Regions from separate parts of the Heyndrickxia sp. FSL K6-6286 genome, predicted to be linked through region 2. Evidence: a T-box and tRNA genes for the amino acid it is inferred to sense, from the RefSeq annotation. Region 2 holds a T-box; the other holds one or more tRNA genes.
What was found. A T-box is a leader RNA that pairs with one kind of tRNA and senses whether it is charged. The one in region 2 lies ahead of MHI39_RS08810 (valine--tRNA ligase), so its partner is inferred to be a tRNA-Val.
Positions count from the first base shown of each region.

Region 1: it has a tRNA-Val gene. The T-box ahead of MHI39_RS08810 (valine--tRNA ligase) is inferred to sense a tRNA for this amino acid. The anticodon was not compared.

Region 1 is NZ_CP152029.1:3,454,456-3,464,141, forward strand. Features, by position in the region: gene MHI39_RS17365 (Gfo/Idh/MocA family oxidoreductase) at 1-815, shown strand, start outside; gene MHI39_RS17370 (DUF1796 family putative cysteine peptidase) at 877-1,503, shown strand; gene MHI39_RS17375 (hypothetical protein) at 1,896-2,684, shown strand; gene MHI39_RS17380 (hypothetical protein) at 2,690-3,154, shown strand; gene MHI39_RS17385 (GNAT family N-acetyltransferase) at 3,944-4,447, shown strand; tRNA gene MHI39_RS17390 (tRNA-Val) at 4,576-4,648, opposite strand; gene MHI39_RS17395 (esterase family protein) at 4,786-5,508, shown strand; gene MHI39_RS17400 (YjcG family protein) at 5,597-6,109, shown strand; gene MHI39_RS17405 (GNAT family N-acetyltransferase) at 6,117-6,539, shown strand; gene csaA (chaperone CsaA) at 6,599-6,931, opposite strand; gene MHI39_RS17415 (hypothetical protein) at 6,963-7,196, opposite strand; gene MHI39_RS17420 (stage VI sporulation protein F) at 7,343-7,600, opposite strand; gene MHI39_RS17425 (IS110 family transposase) at 8,151-9,284, shown strand; gene MHI39_RS17430 (YjcZ family sporulation protein) at 9,513-9,656, opposite strand.
Region 2 is NZ_CP152029.1:1,750,440-1,760,125, forward strand. Features, by position in the region: one part of gene MHI39_RS08790 (IS3 family transposase) at 1-37, opposite strand, end outside; gene spoVID (stage VI sporulation protein D) at 205-1,401, shown strand; gene ysxE (spore coat protein YsxE) at 1,510-2,526, shown strand; gene MHI39_RS08805 (hypothetical protein) at 2,591-2,782, opposite strand; T-box leader at 2,956-3,223, shown strand; gene MHI39_RS08810 (valine--tRNA ligase) at 3,279-5,924, shown strand; gene MHI39_RS08815 (folylpolyglutamate synthase/dihydrofolate synthase family protein) at 6,008-7,309, shown strand; gene MHI39_RS08820 (sensor domain-containing diguanylate cyclase) at 7,396-9,102, shown strand; gene MHI39_RS08825 (A24 family peptidase) at 9,204-9,686, shown strand, end outside.

The sequences.
Region 1 (9,686 bases), 1.7 Mb from region 2:
TTTCTTCTTTTGAAGATATGCTTTCTGAAGTGGATGCAGTCATAATTTCTGTACCAACAACATTCCATTATAGTTATACCTACGAAGCTATTCAAAATGGAAAACATGTATTTGTAGAAAAACCGTTTGTTAGTTCATTAAAGGATGCTGAAAAATTAATTGAATTCAGCAATACCATTCAAAACTGTGTCATTCAAGTAGGACATATTGAAAGATTTAATCCAGTCATTCAAAGGTTGAATGACATAATGGATTCCTCAAAAATTATTAGTTTGGAAGCAAGTCGGTTATGTGCAACGGAACGAAATCTTGATGTAGATGTCGTTCTCGACCTAATGATCCATGATATTGATATTATCTTAAACCTTGCGAACAGTCCCTTAGTAAGTGTAACAGCCATAGCTGCCTATTCATCACAAAAGGATGCACAGCCAAATATCGTTAATGCATTATTAAGGTTTGAAAATGGAATTATTGCAAGTCTTATTGCCAATCGTACTTCCCAAAAATCACTAAGAACAATTTCGGTTACTGAACAAGAACGTGTGCTCACAGCGGATTACTTGACGAAGGAGCTTCTTGTTTATAATAGACCGATTTTCAATCAATACCTTTCAACAACGATTGATAACTCAATTGAAAAAATCAAAGTACCTCCTATTGAACCTTTGCAGGCAGAAATCCAGCATTTCATACAATCGATTCAAAACCAACAAACACCTATTGTTAGTACTAGTGAGGCAACAAAGGCACTATCTGTTGCTATGAAAATAAAAGAGTCAATTAAAAATGGCAAAACCATCTACTTCGATTAAGAATCAAATGATATGACATGGTACCAAAAAAGTAAACATATTATTCTAGAGGAATGATTTTATGAAAATAGAAGATATTAAGGGTTCATATGATTACATCGCAAGCATTGGTGATAACTGCCAGCCTGCCCATCAATTAGACCGATTACAATTGCGAAAGTCTTCCGGACCATTTGATTGGATTGCAACACGTTCATTAGATGTTATTAGTTTACTTATAAGTAATAGATTTGCAAATTTTATGGATAATAATTACCTTGTCATCGATGGCCAAGATCCTGGTAGTCACTACTATAATGTCAGAGAAACATTATATAACCTCTACTCAATGCATGATTTTCCTATAACCAATGATTGGACAGCATCGTATACGGAAGCAAAAGCTAAATTTGATAGAAGAGCCCAACGCTTTTTGCATCAAATAGAAAACTGTCAATCGATTCTACTCGTTCGATTAATGGGTACCTCTGAAGAAGCTGTACGATTAAAATCTGTCTTATCAGGAATTGTAAATGGAAACTTTTCTATTCTTCTCATTAATTATCATGACAATAATGAAGTGCTGGATCTTAACTTGATCGACGAGAATATTTGCTCTGTCCTCATTCCTAATGACCCAAATCGCTGGGAAGGGAATGATGGTGCATGGAGTGCGTTGTTTAATGGAATCACTTTGACTGGAAATTGATTTAGGAAATAATGATTTCTAAGGCTTGCCCTTTAGTTTAGACAATAAACTTATATTGTTTAAAGCTAAAGGGCATTTTCATTATTTATAAGAGAGTAATGATTATAATCTTTTGTAGCACTGAGCAATAAAAAGTTTCATTATCATCTATGTAGTTATCCTATCCCCCCTCTCTTTTAATATCTCTCTTCAAGAAAGTAATATTTAAGCATAATACTCTCTTGATATGCTCAATAATCCCCACCTACTGCTTTAAAAATTGTCATTCTCTCTTTATATTTTCCCTGCAAGAAATAAGATCCTCCACTAAAATTGAGTCATAAAGAAATCGGATAAAGAATCTAATTTGTGGAAAACTAGTTTTAATTAAAATTGACTAAAGGTGACATTAAATGAACAATTACTCGAATGACAATACCGCAAGACGCTATGTAGCAAATGTAAGTGTTGTTGGAACTACTCAAGTACATTTAAGAAACCCTTATATAATCGGTTGGTGGTCCGCTGCCTTCCCAGGTTTTGGTCACCTTCTTTTATCAAAATATATTAGAGGCTATATGCTATTTATGTGGGAAGTTATTGTAAATTTAAAATCGCATCTTAATCTTGCTATGATTTATTCCTTTCAAGGTAAAATTGACTTAGCAAAGGATGTTTTGGATACAAGATGGCTTCTTATGTATATTCCTGTTTATCTCTTTGCTATCTGGGATAGTTATCGTACTACGGTTGATCTGAATAAGGTTTTTTTATTAGCAGAACACGAAAAGCATCGAATTAATTCTTTTAGTTTAGGTGCGATAGAAATCAATTATCTAGACAAAAGGAGTCCCTTTCTATCAGTAATTTGGTCGCTTTATATTCCAGGACTGGGACAACTTTATATACACAGGATATTAACCGCCTTTTTCGTCATCATTTGGTTAGTTATATTTTTTTATTTTTCACATGCGTTAGAAGCAATCTCCTTATTATTTTTAGGAAAAGTTCAGAAGAGTATATCAGTTCTGGATCCACAATGGCTTTTATTTATTCCATCAATCTATGGGTTTTCCATTTTCGATTCTTATATGAATACAGTTGAAAATAATAAGCTTTATGAAAAGGAACAAAGAAAATATTTACAAGAACATTATCAAGCTTCAAGCTTTCGAATTATAAAAGGGCAAAAAGCGAAGTGATCAGTATGCAATTATATTCAACATTTGAAAATAGTATTTTTTTAGAAATGGCCATTGCTACTTTAGAAAAAAAAGGGATAAATAAGGAGAATATTTTTGCTGTTCCCTTGGACAATCGGACAGAAGAAAGAAAAATGTTTGATTCTATTCATCGTTCAGATGGAACATCACTTGTTGATATCGGAATGGCACTTGCGACGGGATTTTCTGTGATTGGTGCTAGTATTGGTTTTAAACTCTCTTGGGGCCCTATTTATTGGGGGTTAATTAGTGCATGTATTGGATTTGTTTTGGGATTTATTATTAGACTTTTTATTGAATGTGTAATTAAAAAGAGAAAAAGAATTTTAAAGGGAAAGCATTCTGAAGTCATTCTAATTATCAATTGTGAAGAAAATCAGGCAGAGTTTATCGAAAACATACTTTGGGGTCATTTTGCTTTAGGAGTAGCTAAAATAATGCATACGTAGAAAGGACATTTGATTTGTGGAAATTAATCATTATTATATTTATCATTTTTAACATAATAGCCTTTGTTATTCCTAAAAATATTAACAAAATAGAAATATATGCAACATGCTTTTTTGCTTTTTCCTATGGTTTAATAACCGATATAATATTGGATTTACACTATCATCTTTATGGATATATCCATAAAGGGTTTGACTGGGGAGGATTACTAAGTACTTTTTTATACTTTCCTTCAATAAGCTACTTATTTCTTAATTTTTTTCCTTTTAAAAAGCGGTTGTTACGCAAAATATATTATGTTCTAGGATGGTCTATATTCTCTATTATTTTTGAATGGTTTACTTTAAAAACTGGATTTTTTTACTATACTGAATGGAAAATCTGGTATTCAGGTTTATTATATCCACTCATATTTTCATCACTTGTTCTCAATATGAAATTCGTTAAAAGGATTAACCAATAACTTTATAGTCAAGGCCTTAAAAAGGCTGGGGTAACCTATACGCTGACGGTCAAAATTAATCATTTTACATCAAAGTAATAACCGTAAATTTAATACTTAAGCATTTTATCATTTACAGCTGATATTTTTTTGGTTACATCACTAAATAGTTAAACACTCCCTATTAGATCATGTAGGAGTCATTACCAATTTTCTTTAAATATACTTTTTAAAAAAAGAAACTAATTTAATTGGAATAAGAAATTCTACTTTTTATTGCAATAATCTTGTTACGTAATATAACATAAAATTAGAGTATAAACGAATATCTCCAAGGGAGCCTATTATGTCAGAAAACATAGCATTTAAAAATGCAAGTATTGAAGATTTACCGATTATTGTTGATATTTATAACTCAACCGTTCCAAGTCGAATGGTAACTGCTGATACTGAACCTGTATCAATAAACGATAGATTAGATTGGTTTAATGAACATAATCCTAACAAAAGACCTTTGTGGGTTGTAGAATATGATGGCCAAATTTGTGGTTGGGTAAGTCTTCACTCTTTTTACGGAAGACCAGCTTATAATGCTACTGCCGAAGTAAGTATTTATCTTCATGAAAGTTTTAGAGGTAAAGGACTTGGGAAGAAGATTCTAAAAAAAGTTATAGAGGAATGTCCTAACCTTAGTATTGATACCTTACTTGGATTCATCTTTGGACACAACGAGCCCAGTATTGGCCTATTTTCAAGTTTCGGTTTTGAGAAATGGGCTCATCTACCGGAAGTTGCTATATTAGATGGGCTTAAGAGGGATTTAATTATTATGGGAAAAAAGATTTCTTAGCTTTATAAAATTAGTGATTGATTTGATAAATCAAGGAAAATATTGAATCTAACTCATTAAGAGTTGAATTTCCAATTGAAGGAAAAACGCAAAAACCCTAGAACCGTTAGGCTCTAGGGTTTGGTTTATGATTCTGACTGGGCTCGAACCAGCGACCCCCACCCTGTCAAGGTGGTGCTCTCCCAGCTGAGCTACAGAATCATAATAATATGCTAGGACAATAATAAATATAAGTGAATTCGATTTATATGTCAATATTTTTTTGAATAAACATAGAAAGTATTTCCTTTTTTATTTTTTCGAAGTAATATTAGTTATATGAGATAGGAGGATGAATATTGACTACATCAAAAAGCACCATTAAAGATTTTATGTTTGATAGTAAGGAATTAGGGGAATCATTAAATATCTTGGTCTATTTGCCAGCTAATTTTTCACCATTATATAAATATAATTTATTAATTGCACAAGATGGGAAAGATTACTTCCAGCTTGGGAGAATTGCACGCGTTGCAGATGAATTATTGGAAAACGGAGAAATTGAAAACGTTATTATTGTTGGCATTCCTTATCGAAATGTTCATGATCGCAGAAAAAAATATCATCCGGATGGTGAACATAATGCTGCTTACATTCGATTTTTAGCACATGAGCTTGTTCCATTTTTAGATCAGCACTATCCTACATTACATGTTGGGAATGGACGAGTTCTAATCGGAGATTCTTTAGGAGCAACAGTATCATTAATGACTGCTTTGAAATACCCAAATATATTTGGGAAAGCCATCTTACAATCACCACTTGTTGATGAAAAAGTATTAGAAGCAGTTCGAAACCATCCTAATCCGCAATTACTGGATGTGTATCATATTATAGGTTTAGGAGAAACAGAGGTTAAAACCACAAATGGAAATATAGAGGATTTTCTGACACCAAATCGCGAGCTACATCGGCTTTTTGGAGAAAAAGGGTATCCTAATTTTTATGAGGAATTCGATGGAAACCATACATGGAAGTTTTGGCAACCAGATTTAAAAAGAGCATTAAAAATGACTTTTTAGCACGAAAAGTGTTTATTATGTTAAATTTTCCGAAAAATTGTTATAATGGTAGTATTCTATCCAACAAATTTTAAGGAGGTAATAAAATATGAAATACGGTATTGTCATGTTTCCATCTAAACAGCTACAAGATCTTGCAAATTCCTACAGGAAAAGATACGATCCCCATTATGCGTTGATTCCTCCACACCTTACTCTTAAACATATCTTTGAATCTTCTAATGATGAAATAAAAGATATTACGGAAAAACTTACTAAGCTTACTAAACAGTTCGAACCAATGAAAGTGAATATTACAAAGGTAAGCTCATTCCAACCTGTTAATAATACGATTTATTTCAAAGTTGAACCTACTGAAGAATTAGAGCAATTACACAAGACATTATATTCTGAACTACCTGGTGGAGAACCTGAGTATGCTTTTGTTCCTCATATTACAATTGGTCAAAAGCTATCCAATGATGAACACTCAGATGTATATGGTCAGCTTCGGATGCTTGGGATCAATCATGAAGAAATTATTGATCGAATCCACTTATTATATCAGCTCGAGAACGGATCCTGGACCGTTTATGAAACATATCGCTTAGGAGAGGAATAACTATATCGTGAAAGCTATTCAAGCAACTACTGAAGAACAATTAAATGATGCTTTTAAAATTCGTAAAAAAGTTTTTGTGGACGAACAACATGTTGATGTTGCAGAAGAAATTGATGAGTACGAGAATGACTCAATACATTTTGTGCTATATGATGATCAAAAGGCGGTTGCTGCAGGTCGCTTCCGAGTTATCGAAGGAAAAGGGAAAGTAGAACGCATTTGTGTTCTCTCTTCCTACCGTGGAAAAGGTGCAGGGAAAATGATCATGGATGCCATACATAGTTATGCATCTGGCATGGATATCAAGGTGCTAAAGCTGAATGCTCAAACCCATGCCATCCCTTTCTATGAAAAATTAGGTTACCAGGTGGTTTCTTCTGAATTCTTAGATGCTGGAATTCCACATAAAACTATGGAAAAAGAAGTATAAGTATTCTTATAATTGGAGACTAGTTTGTACATTATCTATGTATATTCTCGTCTCCTATTTTATGCGATTGGCGTTCCATTGGGCACATCTAAAGTGGGCTGAAGTAAAATTACATCTCCTTTTTCAGGAACACCTCCAAGAACAAGGACTTCAGATTTATAACCCGCGATTTTACGGGGTGGAAAATTTACAACTGCCACCACCTGATTTCCGATCAATGCTTCTGGTGTATAACGTTTGGTAATCTGAGCACTCGATCGTTTAATTCCAATTTCTTCTCCGAAATCAATTTCCATTTTAATAGCAGGAATTTTTGCTTCTGGGAAATGTTCTGCTTTGATTACTGTACCAATTCGTAAATCCAACTTCAGAAAGTCATCAATTGTTGCCATATGTTCACTCCTATATTCAATCATCCTTCATCTATATATATACGTTAATAAATCGTCCTTTTCCTGTTAGTTCTGGATACGATTTTTTCTTAATGGTTGGAATTTCATACACATATTTTTTTTTATTCAATATTATTTCATCATTATAGTAAGGTGGATTCATAATCTTAGAGGTTTTCATCAGCTTGTATGGCTCATTTTGTTTAATCATTCGCAGATGGTATTGGTAATATTGCGGATTTTCAACATTTAAACGATAACCCATATCGTTCCCTCCTTTTTTCCACTTTTTCCTTTAATCATACCCATTTAAAGTGATTTCAAACATATGTATTGGGGTTATCCCACACTACATCTCTAAACCAATCCGTTCTAGATATAGTTTTTTGTGAAGACACCCCTCTAAATAAACTACTTCTTATTGTTTAACATTTTGGAAATCGTGTTCATATCCAACTTCTTTCCATCGTTTACAATAGATTGAACCATCTTGTCTTCAAGTTCCTTAGAAACTGGCTTATTGGCAATTTGGGAAACTCGTTTAATGATTCCACGTACCGTATTTTCATCCTTAAAGTTCGCATTTTGCAAAGAATTAGCCAATTCAAAAATATCATTCATATTTACGCCTGTTTTTTTCTCAATGTTTTTAAAGAAATTATTTTCCATGTTTTCTCTCGCCCTCCCTTTCAGACTACATTATGTTATGAAGGGAGAACATAAAAGGTGAAAACATTTGCGGACAAGAAAGTAAGATGATACCAATATCATAATAGGTTATATGTATAAAAATAACTGTTTTCGAATAGTTTGTTGTTTTTATAAAGGCGCTAGCCGGCGTTAACACAAAAATTTTTTTCGAGATTCTTAATGGAGTTTGCAGCAATTTTCTCAGTGAGAGGTCTATCGGTCTTCAGCCGATCGTTATTAGTTAAAACTTTACTTTTATAATAACAATGTTTGAGAAAACTTTCATGATCTTTCGCTCTCAACCCAGAATGAAAATGGGTTCACTGCCCCATAATGTAGATACCACAAACAGTGAGTATATGACGTAGCTCTTATTGGTGGTTTTACCCTGTTGAGAAAACTGTTGGAATGAATTTGGTGCACAACCCATTGTTAGCTCTCTCATTTCGAGAGATGACTACGAACAGAAAAATGTTTAATTTCAAATTCATTCCACTGTTTGTGGAATATTTTCAGAAGGTGGAGTGAAATGGAAACATTGCACAAACGATGTGCAGGCCTAGATGTTCATTCGGAAACAATAGTTGCCTGTGTCATTCTTGGAGAATCAGAAACTGACTTGATTAAGGAGACCGAAACATTTCCTACTTTGACGAAGGATCTGTTTCATCTTCTTAAATGGCTTGAGGAGAAGGAAGTAACCCACATCGCAATGGAAAGTACAGGCGTCTACTGGAAACCTGTATACAATATCTTGGAGGATTTCTTTGATATTACTTTGGCAAATGCTCAAAGGATTAAAAATGTCCCTGGAAGGAAAACAGATGTTTCGGATGCTGAATGGATTGCTAAATTATTAAGACATGGCTTAATAGAGAAAAGTTTTGTCCCTTCTGAAGACTTTCGAAATTTAAGAGATTTGACTCGCCTCAGAAAAAAATGGATTGGACACATGACATCCGAAAAAAACCGAATCCAAAAGGTACTAGAGTCCTCAAATATCAAATTAAGCACAGTTATTTCAGATGTATTTGGAGTATCAGGACGAAAACTGTTGGAACAACTCATGAATGAAGGTTATATCGACCAAGAAGATGTCGAACAAAAAATACATGGAAGAATGGCCCATAAAAAGCAATTGATTACCGACTCACTATTTGGAACATTAAATGATCACCAGCTATTTCTTATTAAGCAATCTTGGATGCACATTGTTAATTTAGAAGAATTAATATCAGATATCGAGAAAAGAATCGACGTCATTTTATCCAACTATCAGGAGGAAGTACAGCTTCTGATTACAATGCCGGGAATTAAGAAAGACACGGCAGCTGTTATCATTGCGGAAATAGGAGTAGATATGGGACAATTTCCAACCTCTAAACATCTTGCATCATGGGCAGGATTGTCGCCCGGAAATCACGAAAGTGCCGGAAGGAAAAAAAACACTAAAACGGTTAAAGGAAATCCTCATATTAAATCTGCATTGTGTGAGGCTGCGTGGGCTGTTTCAAGAAGTCGGAAACAAAGATTAGGAATCAAATATTGGTCACTAGCTGCAAGAAGGGGAAAGAAAAAAGCACTCGTTGCCATCGGACATCGAATGCTAACTATTGTCTATCATATGCTTCAGAATAAGGAACCCTACCACGAGTCAACTTAAATTAGCATTATAGACAAACAACAGAAAAGTTAAACGAGAAACCGAAAAACTCGGTAGCTCTGCTTTCCTATTGCCCAAATTAAATTATTTATAGCTTGCACAATTTTAATCAAGTTTAAACTCAATAAATTATTCTTAAAGGCGGAGTTTTATTTTCACAGAAAAGAGCTTAAAAAAATGGATGAAGTAAAACCTTCCGTTTCACTTCATCCTTATTCAAGCATTACATTAACAAAAGCTTGCTCCTACAATAATTAAAAGGATAAATAAAACAACAATTAACACAAACGTGCTGCCGCCTCTAAATCCTCCATATCCATAACCACCGTATCCACAACTATTTACACAACCATATCCGCCGTATCCAAACATCGACTGTTCACCTCACTTTCTATTCTCATC
Region 2 (9,686 bases):
CTGCTTCTATTTTTTCCTCTATATTAAATTTAGACATATAAAAACTGCACCTCCAACTGTTAGTTTGTGTCTAACAATTGGGGTGCAGTTCAGTTTTCCATCATGTGGTTTTTTTATTTAAAAAAATCATATTCTTCTTATTTCATTCATAAAAATATAAATGACATAGCTAGTTTTTATTGGAATTGAAGGGAGGAATCCACTTTGTCACAAAGTCAATCGTCACTGCGATTTTCATTAGAGGAGTATGTTTGGTTTAAAAAAGGACAGGAAGTTGATGAACTTCTATCCATTTCATTAGATCCACATATAACCATTCAAGAACAAGAGCAATATGTACAAATTATTGGTAATTTACAGCTGCAAGGTGAATACAAAGGGGGAGGAGAAGAGTACGAAGAAAAAGAATTAGATCTCCATGGAAAATTTGTTCATCAGGTTGAATATCGGGAAGATGATGGTGTTTATCAATTTGAACATCGCTTTCCTGTTGATGTAACGATACCTAAGAATAGAATCAATCAACTCGAAGATATCGATGTAAGCATTGATATGTTTGACTATATACTACCGGAAAAAGGTAAGTTAAAACTTACTGCGGATCTTTCGATTTTTGGAATTCGCAATGAAGAAATGGAAGAAAGTGATGAACAAGAAATACCGATATCATTATTAGAACCAGAAGTAAATGAACAAGTTTCGGAAACCGAATCCGAAGATAATACAGAAGAGTCTGTAAATGTTGACCCTGAATTGTTTGAAACAGAAAGTGAATCAATACCTGAATACCATTTAGAACGAGGACTACCAGTAAAACCACAACCTGAGGAGGAGGAAAAAGAGGGAAATAACGAAGAAGAGTTTGTAGATTTTAAAGTTGATGAAGAATTATTTCAACCGTTTGTCATTGAAGCAAGGAAAGAACCAGAAGATCATGAAGAAATGATAGAAAATAAAGAGGAAGAGCCTATTTTAAATCTAGGAATAGTAAATGAATCAGAAGAGGAATTTCTTCAAGTTTCTGGAGATCACAGAAATGAATCCTCTGCACATTATGAGGATACCAATGAGATTGAATCCTCTCCATCTGCCCAGTCAGAGGCAGAGGAAGAAGATGAATCTCCTGAAGAAGAAGATCAAAGTAAAACAAAGAAAAAGAAGAAATTTGGGAAGTACGAATCTATTTCATTAGCTGATTTTTTTGCTAGGAAAGCAGATGATAAAGCAGCGAAGCTAAAAGTGGTTATCGTTCAAAATGGGGAGACCCTCGATTATTTAGCTGATAAATATGAGATTAGTGTTCAACAAATATTAAGAATGAATCATTTAGAAATTAATCAAGACGTATACGAAGGGCAGGTTCTCTATATTCCTTCATATGTAAGTGCTACAAAAAAATAATTAAAGTCTAGCTCTTACTCCTAGCCTAGTGAATCGCTGTTGTTGATTATATGTAAATGTTCTCAGATGATGAAAATGGCAATACGTAGGGGTTAAGCAGGTGAAAGGATGGCTAAGACGAAAAAAACAGATATTCACACGATTATTAAACAATATGGTTTAAATGTTAATTTTTACGAGAGATATGGAAAAAGCTTTAAAGTTATTACGAATGAAGGAGTTTTTGCTTTAAAAAGAATCTCTCCACAAAAGGGTACAGATTTTGTAAAAAATGTTCAAATGCTATACCACCGTGGATATAATCGGATTGTGCCAATTTATCCTACAATGGATGGGAGATATGGGGTTCTCCATGAAAATGATTTATATTACTTAATGCCTTGGCTACCAAATGAAGAGAAAGAAGATAGAAATGAAAAACATCAAAAAATGTTTAGGGAGTTAGCTAGGCTTCATACTTTATCAGTTAAGGACATCCAACTTTCTAAAGAACAACGTAAAGAGCATTATGATCAAACTGTTTGGCAATGGGAAAGGGAAACCGAGTTTTTTGAAGAATTTTTAGAACGTAGTGAACAGAAGTGGTATATGTCACCATTTGAATTAATGTTTTGTACATTTTATCAGGATATCTTTCGAGCTGCAAAATATTCAAAAGAGCAACTTGAAAAATGGTATGAGGTTTCAAAGGATCAGGAAAAGGGAAGAACTGTCGTTGTTCATGGGAAAATTTCTACAGAGCATTTTTTATACGATGAGAGGGGCTATGGATATTTTTCTAACTTTGAACAATCAAATATCTTGTCCCCAATACATGATTTATTACCATTCTTAGCGAGAACATTAAATACATTTCCGAAACGTATGGATGAGTGTGTGGATTGGCTAAACACATATTTATCGCATTTTCCATTTCGAGAGGATGAAAAATACTTATTTCTTGGCTATTTAGCATATCCAGGTCCGATTCATCAAATAGTTGAGGAATATTATTTGAATAAAACAAAAAAGAATGAATGGGAGTTTGTTAAACAACTTCAAAGAAAATATTGGTTATTAAAAAATACAGAATATGTGGTTATGCGAATGAATGAAATAGATAAACAAAAGACAGACCCTTCCTAGCTATTAAGGATGGGTCTATATTGTTATCTTACCACCCCAACCCATATTTGTTTTTAGCAAATATCTAGATCCATTCGTTTTGAAATGCAAAGGCAATTAAAATAAATATTGCTAATAACAAAACATCAAATGCAGTGGGTAATAAAATGGTTCGAATAGCTTGAAAGATAGTAAAAGGAATAATTAGTTGTTTACATATGCCTTTGAATGTTTTCATCCAAGACTGTAATGTATATTGATTAAATTTTTTTTTCATTCTTTCACCTTCCTCTTATCGATCCCCTTAGTAATAATGTATGATTAATAGGCGAATCTGTGTCAGAGTGTCAATTGAATGATTATCCATGAATTTTTTTAAAAAAATGGGCAATAATAATTGACGAGATGACTATTAATTAGATAGTATAATAAATAAAAATAAATCAAAATGTAAATGCAGTGATTGGGAAAAGTACAATGGGATACTACTTTATCAGAGGTATTTATCATACTTCTTCAGAGAGGGAAATCAATAGCTGAAAGATTTCCTAAGAGAGAACATTGGAAAAGTCACCCATGAGTAGCTTCTGTGAAACATAGCGGAGTAATGGAAGCCGGCGAAGAGCCGTTATCTTACATAAGTGCCAGAAACAGTTCTTTTAATGCTGTTTCTGTGAAAAAAGGTGGTACCGCGAAAATCGCTCCCTTCGTCCTTTTGACGATGGGAGTTTTTTATTTTTTTGGTACCCTTTACTGAAAGTGAGGAGAAAGAAATGGAAACAAATGAATTACAAATGTCAACCAAATATGATCCTAATGCCATAGAAAAGGACCGCTATGAATGGTGGCTAAAAGGAAAATTCTTTGAGGCAGCAGACGATCCAAATAAGGAACCGTATACAATCGTTATTCCACCTCCAAATGTGACGGGGAAATTGCATCTTGGTCATGCATGGGATACAACATTACAAGATATCCTAACAAGAATGAAGAGAATGCAGGGCTATGATGTATTATGGCTACCAGGAATGGATCACGCAGGAATCGCTACACAAGCTAAAGTTGAGGCGAAATTAAGAGAAAATGGTATATCAAAGTATGATCTCGGAAGAGAAAAATTTGTAGAAGAAACTTGGAAATGGAAAGAGGAGTATGCGGCTTTTATTCGCAAGCAATGGGCTAAGATTGGGTTAGGTTTAGATTATTCCCGCGAAAGATTTACTCTAGATGAAGGATTATCAGATGCAGTTAAAAAGGTGTTTGTTACTCTTTATAAAAAGGGACTTATTTATCGTGGGGAGTATATTATTAACTGGGACCCTGCAACCAAAACAGCATTATCTGATATTGAAGTAATATATAAAGATATACAGGGTGCTTTTTATCATATGCGTTATCCATTAGCAGATGGTTCAGGGCATATTGAGATTGCAACAACACGTCCGGAAACCATGCTAGGAGATACAGCTGTAGCTGTTCATCCGAATGATGATCGTTATAAACATTTAATCGGAAAAACGGTTATTTTACCAATAACAGGCCGTGAAATACCGATTGTTGGTGATGATTATGTAGATATGGAATTTGGTTCAGGTGCAGTTAAGATCACTCCAGCACATGATCCTAATGACTTTGAAATTGGAAACCGCCATAATTTAGAACGTATATTGGTTATGAATGAAGACGGAACCATGAATGAAAAAGCAGGTAAATATGAAGGCATGGACCGTTTTGAATGTCGTAAACAAATCGTTAAAGATTTACAGGCAGAAAATGTACTCTTTAAAATAGAAGATCATATGCATTCTGTTGGACATTCTGAACGTAGTGGTGCTGTTGTTGAACCATATTTGTCAACACAATGGTTCGTTAAGATGCAGCCATTAGCAGACGCAGCAGTTGAATTACAAAAATCCGATTCAAAAGTTCACTTTGTACCTGAAAGATTTGAAAATACGTATTTACGATGGATGGAAAACATTCGTGATTGGTGTATTTCGCGCCAGCTTTGGTGGGGTCATCGAATTCCAGCTTGGTATCATAAGGAAACAGGTGAAATCTATGTTGATACAAAACCACCTACTGATATTGATAACTGGGAGCAAGATTCAGATGTATTAGATACATGGTTTAGTTCAGCACTGTGGCCATTCTCAACTATGGGTTGGCCCGATACTGAGGCAAAAGATTTTCTACGTTATTACCCAACGAATGCATTAGTAACTGGTTACGATATTATTTTCTTCTGGGTAGCTAGAATGATTTTTCAAGCGAAAGAATTTACTGGCGAAATACCATTTAAAGATGTATTAATTCATGGTCTTGTTCGTGATGAACAAGGTCGAAAGATGAGTAAATCTCTTGGAAATGGCGTTGATCCAATGGATGTTATCGATAAATATGGGGCAGATTCACTGCGTTATTTCTTATCGACAGGCAGCTCACCAGGTCAAGATTTAAGGTTCAGTATGGAAAAGGTTGAATCCATTTGGAATTTTGCCAATAAAATTTGGAATGCCTCACGCTTTGCCTTAATGAATATGAATGGATTAACTTTTGATGAAATTGATTTAAATGGTGAAAAATCAGTTGCAGATAAATGGATTTTAACTCGTTTAAATGAAACCATCGAAACAGTAACTAAACTTGCCGATAAGTATGAGTTTGGGGAAGTGGGTCGAGCTTTATATAACTTCATTTGGGATGATTTCTGTGATTGGTATATTGAAATGGCTAAATTACCACTTTATGGGGAAGACGAGACTGCTAAGAAAACAACTCGTTCTATTTTAGCGTATGTTTTAGATAACACTATGCGTCTTTTACATCCATTTATGCCATTTATTACAGAAGAAATTTGGCAAAATCTACCTCATCAAGGTGAATCGATTACGGTAGCAAATTGGCCTACGAAAAACAATGATTTACATGATGAGGCCGCAGCGGGTGAAATGAAATTATTAGTTGAAATCATTCGTTCGGTACGTAATATTCGTGCAGAAGTAAATACACCATTAAGTAAAAAGATTAAACTATTACTTAAGGCAAAGGATGAACAAGTACTAAGCGTTTTAACAAAGAATCAGTCCTATATTGAACGTTTCTGTAATCCGGAAGAATTAATCATTGATATTGAAATGGATACACCAGCAAAAGCGATGACTGCTGTTGTAACAGGAGTTGAACTATTCCTTCCTCTGGAAGGTTTGATTAATATTGATGAAGAAATAGCACGTTTGGAAAAAGAATTAGATAAATGGTCTAAAGAAGTAGATAGAGTACAAAAGAAACTAGGTAATGAAAAATTCACAAGCAAAGCTCCAGCTCAGGTCGTTGAAGAGGAACGAGCAAAGGAAAAAGATTATTTAGAAAAACAAGCAGCGGTTAAAGCAAGAATAGAAGAATTAAAGCAAAATTAATGTTATTATCAACCGTGAGAGGCTGTCTAAAAAAACAGGCAGCCTCTTTATTATTACATCAGTAGAAAAAAGAGGGAATCGTAATGAAAACGTATGATGAAGCCATTCATTGGATTAATTCAAGATTAAGATTTGGTATTAAACCTGGTTTAGAACGAATGCAATGGATGATGGAAAAATTAGGATCTCCTGAAAAAAAATTAAAGGTCATCCATATTGGAGGAACAAACGGAAAAGGCTCGACGGTTACTTATCTTCGTTCGATCTTAAATGAAGCAGGCTATAAGGTAGGAACATTTACTTCACCTTACATTGAAACGTTTAACGAGCGTATAAGTGTAAATGGTGCCCCAATAAAGGATGAAGAGATTATTCAGCTAGTGAACGTCATCAAACCTTTAGTCGAAGAGATTGAAACAACAGAACTAGGAACAATGACAGAATTTGAAGTGATTACCGTGATGGCTATATATTACTTTGCTAATATGAATCCAATGGATATTAACATCTTTGAAGTAGGACTTGGTGGTAGATTAGACTCAACCAATATACTAGTTCCAATCATGAGTATTATTACAAATATTGGAATGGATCATATGAATATTCTTGGTAATACCGTTGAGGAAATTGCTACTGAAAAAGCAGGAATCATAAAAAAAGATACACCAATTATAACTGGGGCGAAGCAGGAAGAGGCTTTAAATGTCTTTATTGAAAAGTCAAAACTGTTAGGAGCCAAGCTCTTGGTAGGTGGGAAAGATTTCGCGATAGATGAAGTGAAAACATTGAAAAAAGGTGAACAATTTTCCTACCATTCAGCTGTATCATTTTATAAAAATATCGAAATTTCAATGCTTGGATATCACCAGGTTGAAAACGCGTCATTAGCAATCACTGCAGCTGATTTTTTGAAAATACCTGAACATGTAATAAGAGAAGGGTTAAAAAAAGCGTTTTGGCCGGGAAGAATGGAGATGGTCAGTGAAAAGCCTGTGGTAATCCTGGATGGCGCTCATAATCCAGAAGGAGTATTATCACTTGTCCAGACCATAGAGGAACATTTCCCGAATAAAAGAAGACATATCGTCTTTGCGGCCCTACGTGATAAAGAGTTAAAGCCTATGTTAAAAACATTAGCAAGTATTGAATCGAAAATATATTTTACCCAATTCGACTCACCGAGAATAACAGAAGCGGAGGAATTTTTGTCAATATATCCTATTCCTAATGCTAAGGTAAATAGTAATTGGCGCGAATTAATTGAAAATGTCTATATGACTTTAACGCGTGATGAGGTATTAATCATTTCAGGTTCATTATACTTTATTAGTGAAGTGAAACCCTACTTAAGAACAATCATTAAAGAAAATAACTACAAGGATTAATGAGAAAATATAATGACAATTTAACTATAATTTGGTAGAATATTTTATAAAATTGAGACTTATTAACTAGTTCAGGAGGGGCAAGAATGAGTAATCAAGCTATTAAACCAACTAAGCTTCTAATCATCTCATGGTTGCTAATTTTACCTGCTGGTATATATATAGCTTACCGTTTTTTCCCCTCTGTACCCATGAACCCACTTTTAATTTTAGTCTTTTTAGTTTTAGTAGGCGTAGTTGCCTATTTCCCCATCATTATTAATGATACTCCTATATTTTTAGTACAATGGGTAACGTTAGTAGCCTTTCTTTTACATGGTTTAATATATGAGATTATTTTTATGCAATTTTCCATCCTTATGCTGATGTTTTCATTAAAGATAGGAAAAGATGATAGTTATCGTTATTTTATTAATTCAATCATGTTTTTTGTTATTTCACTTTTTAGTGGAGCTGTATTTTATGCACTTGGAGGCAAAGTTGGGTATTTTTCCATTCAAGAATTAATTATTCCATTATTTGTATATCAAATTGTTCTTTTTATCTTAAATCAAATCCTTTTATACTGGTCGAAAATAATGTTAAAAAAGAAAGCAAAATTATTTGCTAAAGATATGATTTGGGATTTCTGTACATTAGTTATGATTCTTCCCCTTGGTCTTGCATTATATTATTTATTTGAAGAGATTAGCTATGTTGCATTTCTTTTAATTGGGATCCCCTTCCTTAGTTTTGGTTATGTGTTAAGAATGTATAATTCATCAGAAAGAATTAATGATTATCTACAGCGCGCCGCAGAAATAGGACATCAATTGACAGAGAGATTGCAGGTTAATGAAGTACTAGATGTATTTATTCAAAAAATATCGCAAATGTTACCGGTAGATTATGCCTATATTTTAGACGTAAAAAACGATAAACTTGTTCTTCTTAGAGGAGTAGAAAAAGGAGAGCAACAATTAAATAGTATTCCACCAATTGAAAAGAATGAAGGGATTAGTGGAATGGTATGGGGAACAAGAAAAGCCGTTTTCTACCATGAAAAATCTGAATGGGAGAAGGATGCAAAAGGATATATGCCTAAAGGTGCTGAAAGTATTATTTGTGTTCCTATTTTTAGAGAAAAAAAAGTAGAGGGTATATTATTTTTAGCGTCTACACGAAAGAAACAATATGAAAAATATCAAACGTCAATGTTAGATATTTTATGTTCTTATTTTGGCGTGGCGATATCAAATGCTAGACATTATGAAAAAACAAAAAATATAAGTGAACATTGTTCATTAACAAAATTATATAATTATCGATATTTTGATGATCTTCTTACGCGTGAATTTGAATTACTGAAAAAAGGTGACCGAAAAGAATTATCTATCATCATGTTAGATATAGATTATTTTAAGAAGATTAATGATACATATGGCCATCAAAGCGGAAATGAGATCCTTGTTCAAATGGCAAAAAGAATTCGTAGTTTAATAGGAAATAGAGGAACTGTAGCTAGGTATGGAGGAGAAGAATTTGTTATTCTTCTACCAGATACAAATAAGAAATCAGCATTACGGTTAGCGGAAATCGTTCGTTTAACTATTGCTAATCGCCCATTTAGTACACAAAATTTTTTAGACTTTGATGAAAAATATGAAAGTGTGGATATAACTGTCAGTATTGGAGTAGCTTCAGCACCAAATGATGCAGATGATGCCCTTGCCCTAATTCGCCATGCAGATCGAGCCTTATATATTGGAGCCAAGCGTGAGGGGAAAAATCGTGTAGCGGAATACGTGAAGTAATAATAAGATTTAGAAATATTTGTTTTTGTAGATATTTTATCCAATCAAACAATATAATAGACTTAGATAAACTATTATAACTTAAGGAGTATTTTACTCATATGGATAGTTTGATGATCGTATATTTTTTCATATTAGGTCTTGTATTTGGATCATTTTTTAATGTGATTGGATTAAGAGTCCCAGTTAATCAATCAATATTTTTTCCGAGATCACATTGTCCGAGTTGTAAACATCAATTACGCTGGTTCGAATTAATTCCTTTACTATCATTCCTCTTATTAAATGGAAAGTGTAAGCAGTGTAAATCCAAATTGTCAGTATTGTATCCTATAACGGAAATATTGACTGGAGCCTTATTTGCTTATTCTTATATGAAAATTGGATGGGATATTGATTTACTATTTGTTCTACTATTTATATCATTAATGATCATTATTACGGTAACAGATATTATTTATATGCTTATACCTGATAGAATATTGTTATTTTTCTGCAGTGTATTTATCTTCTTAAGAATATTTTATCCCACAAACCCATGGTGGGATTTCATTGTAGGTGCAATAATTGGTTTTTCTTTATTA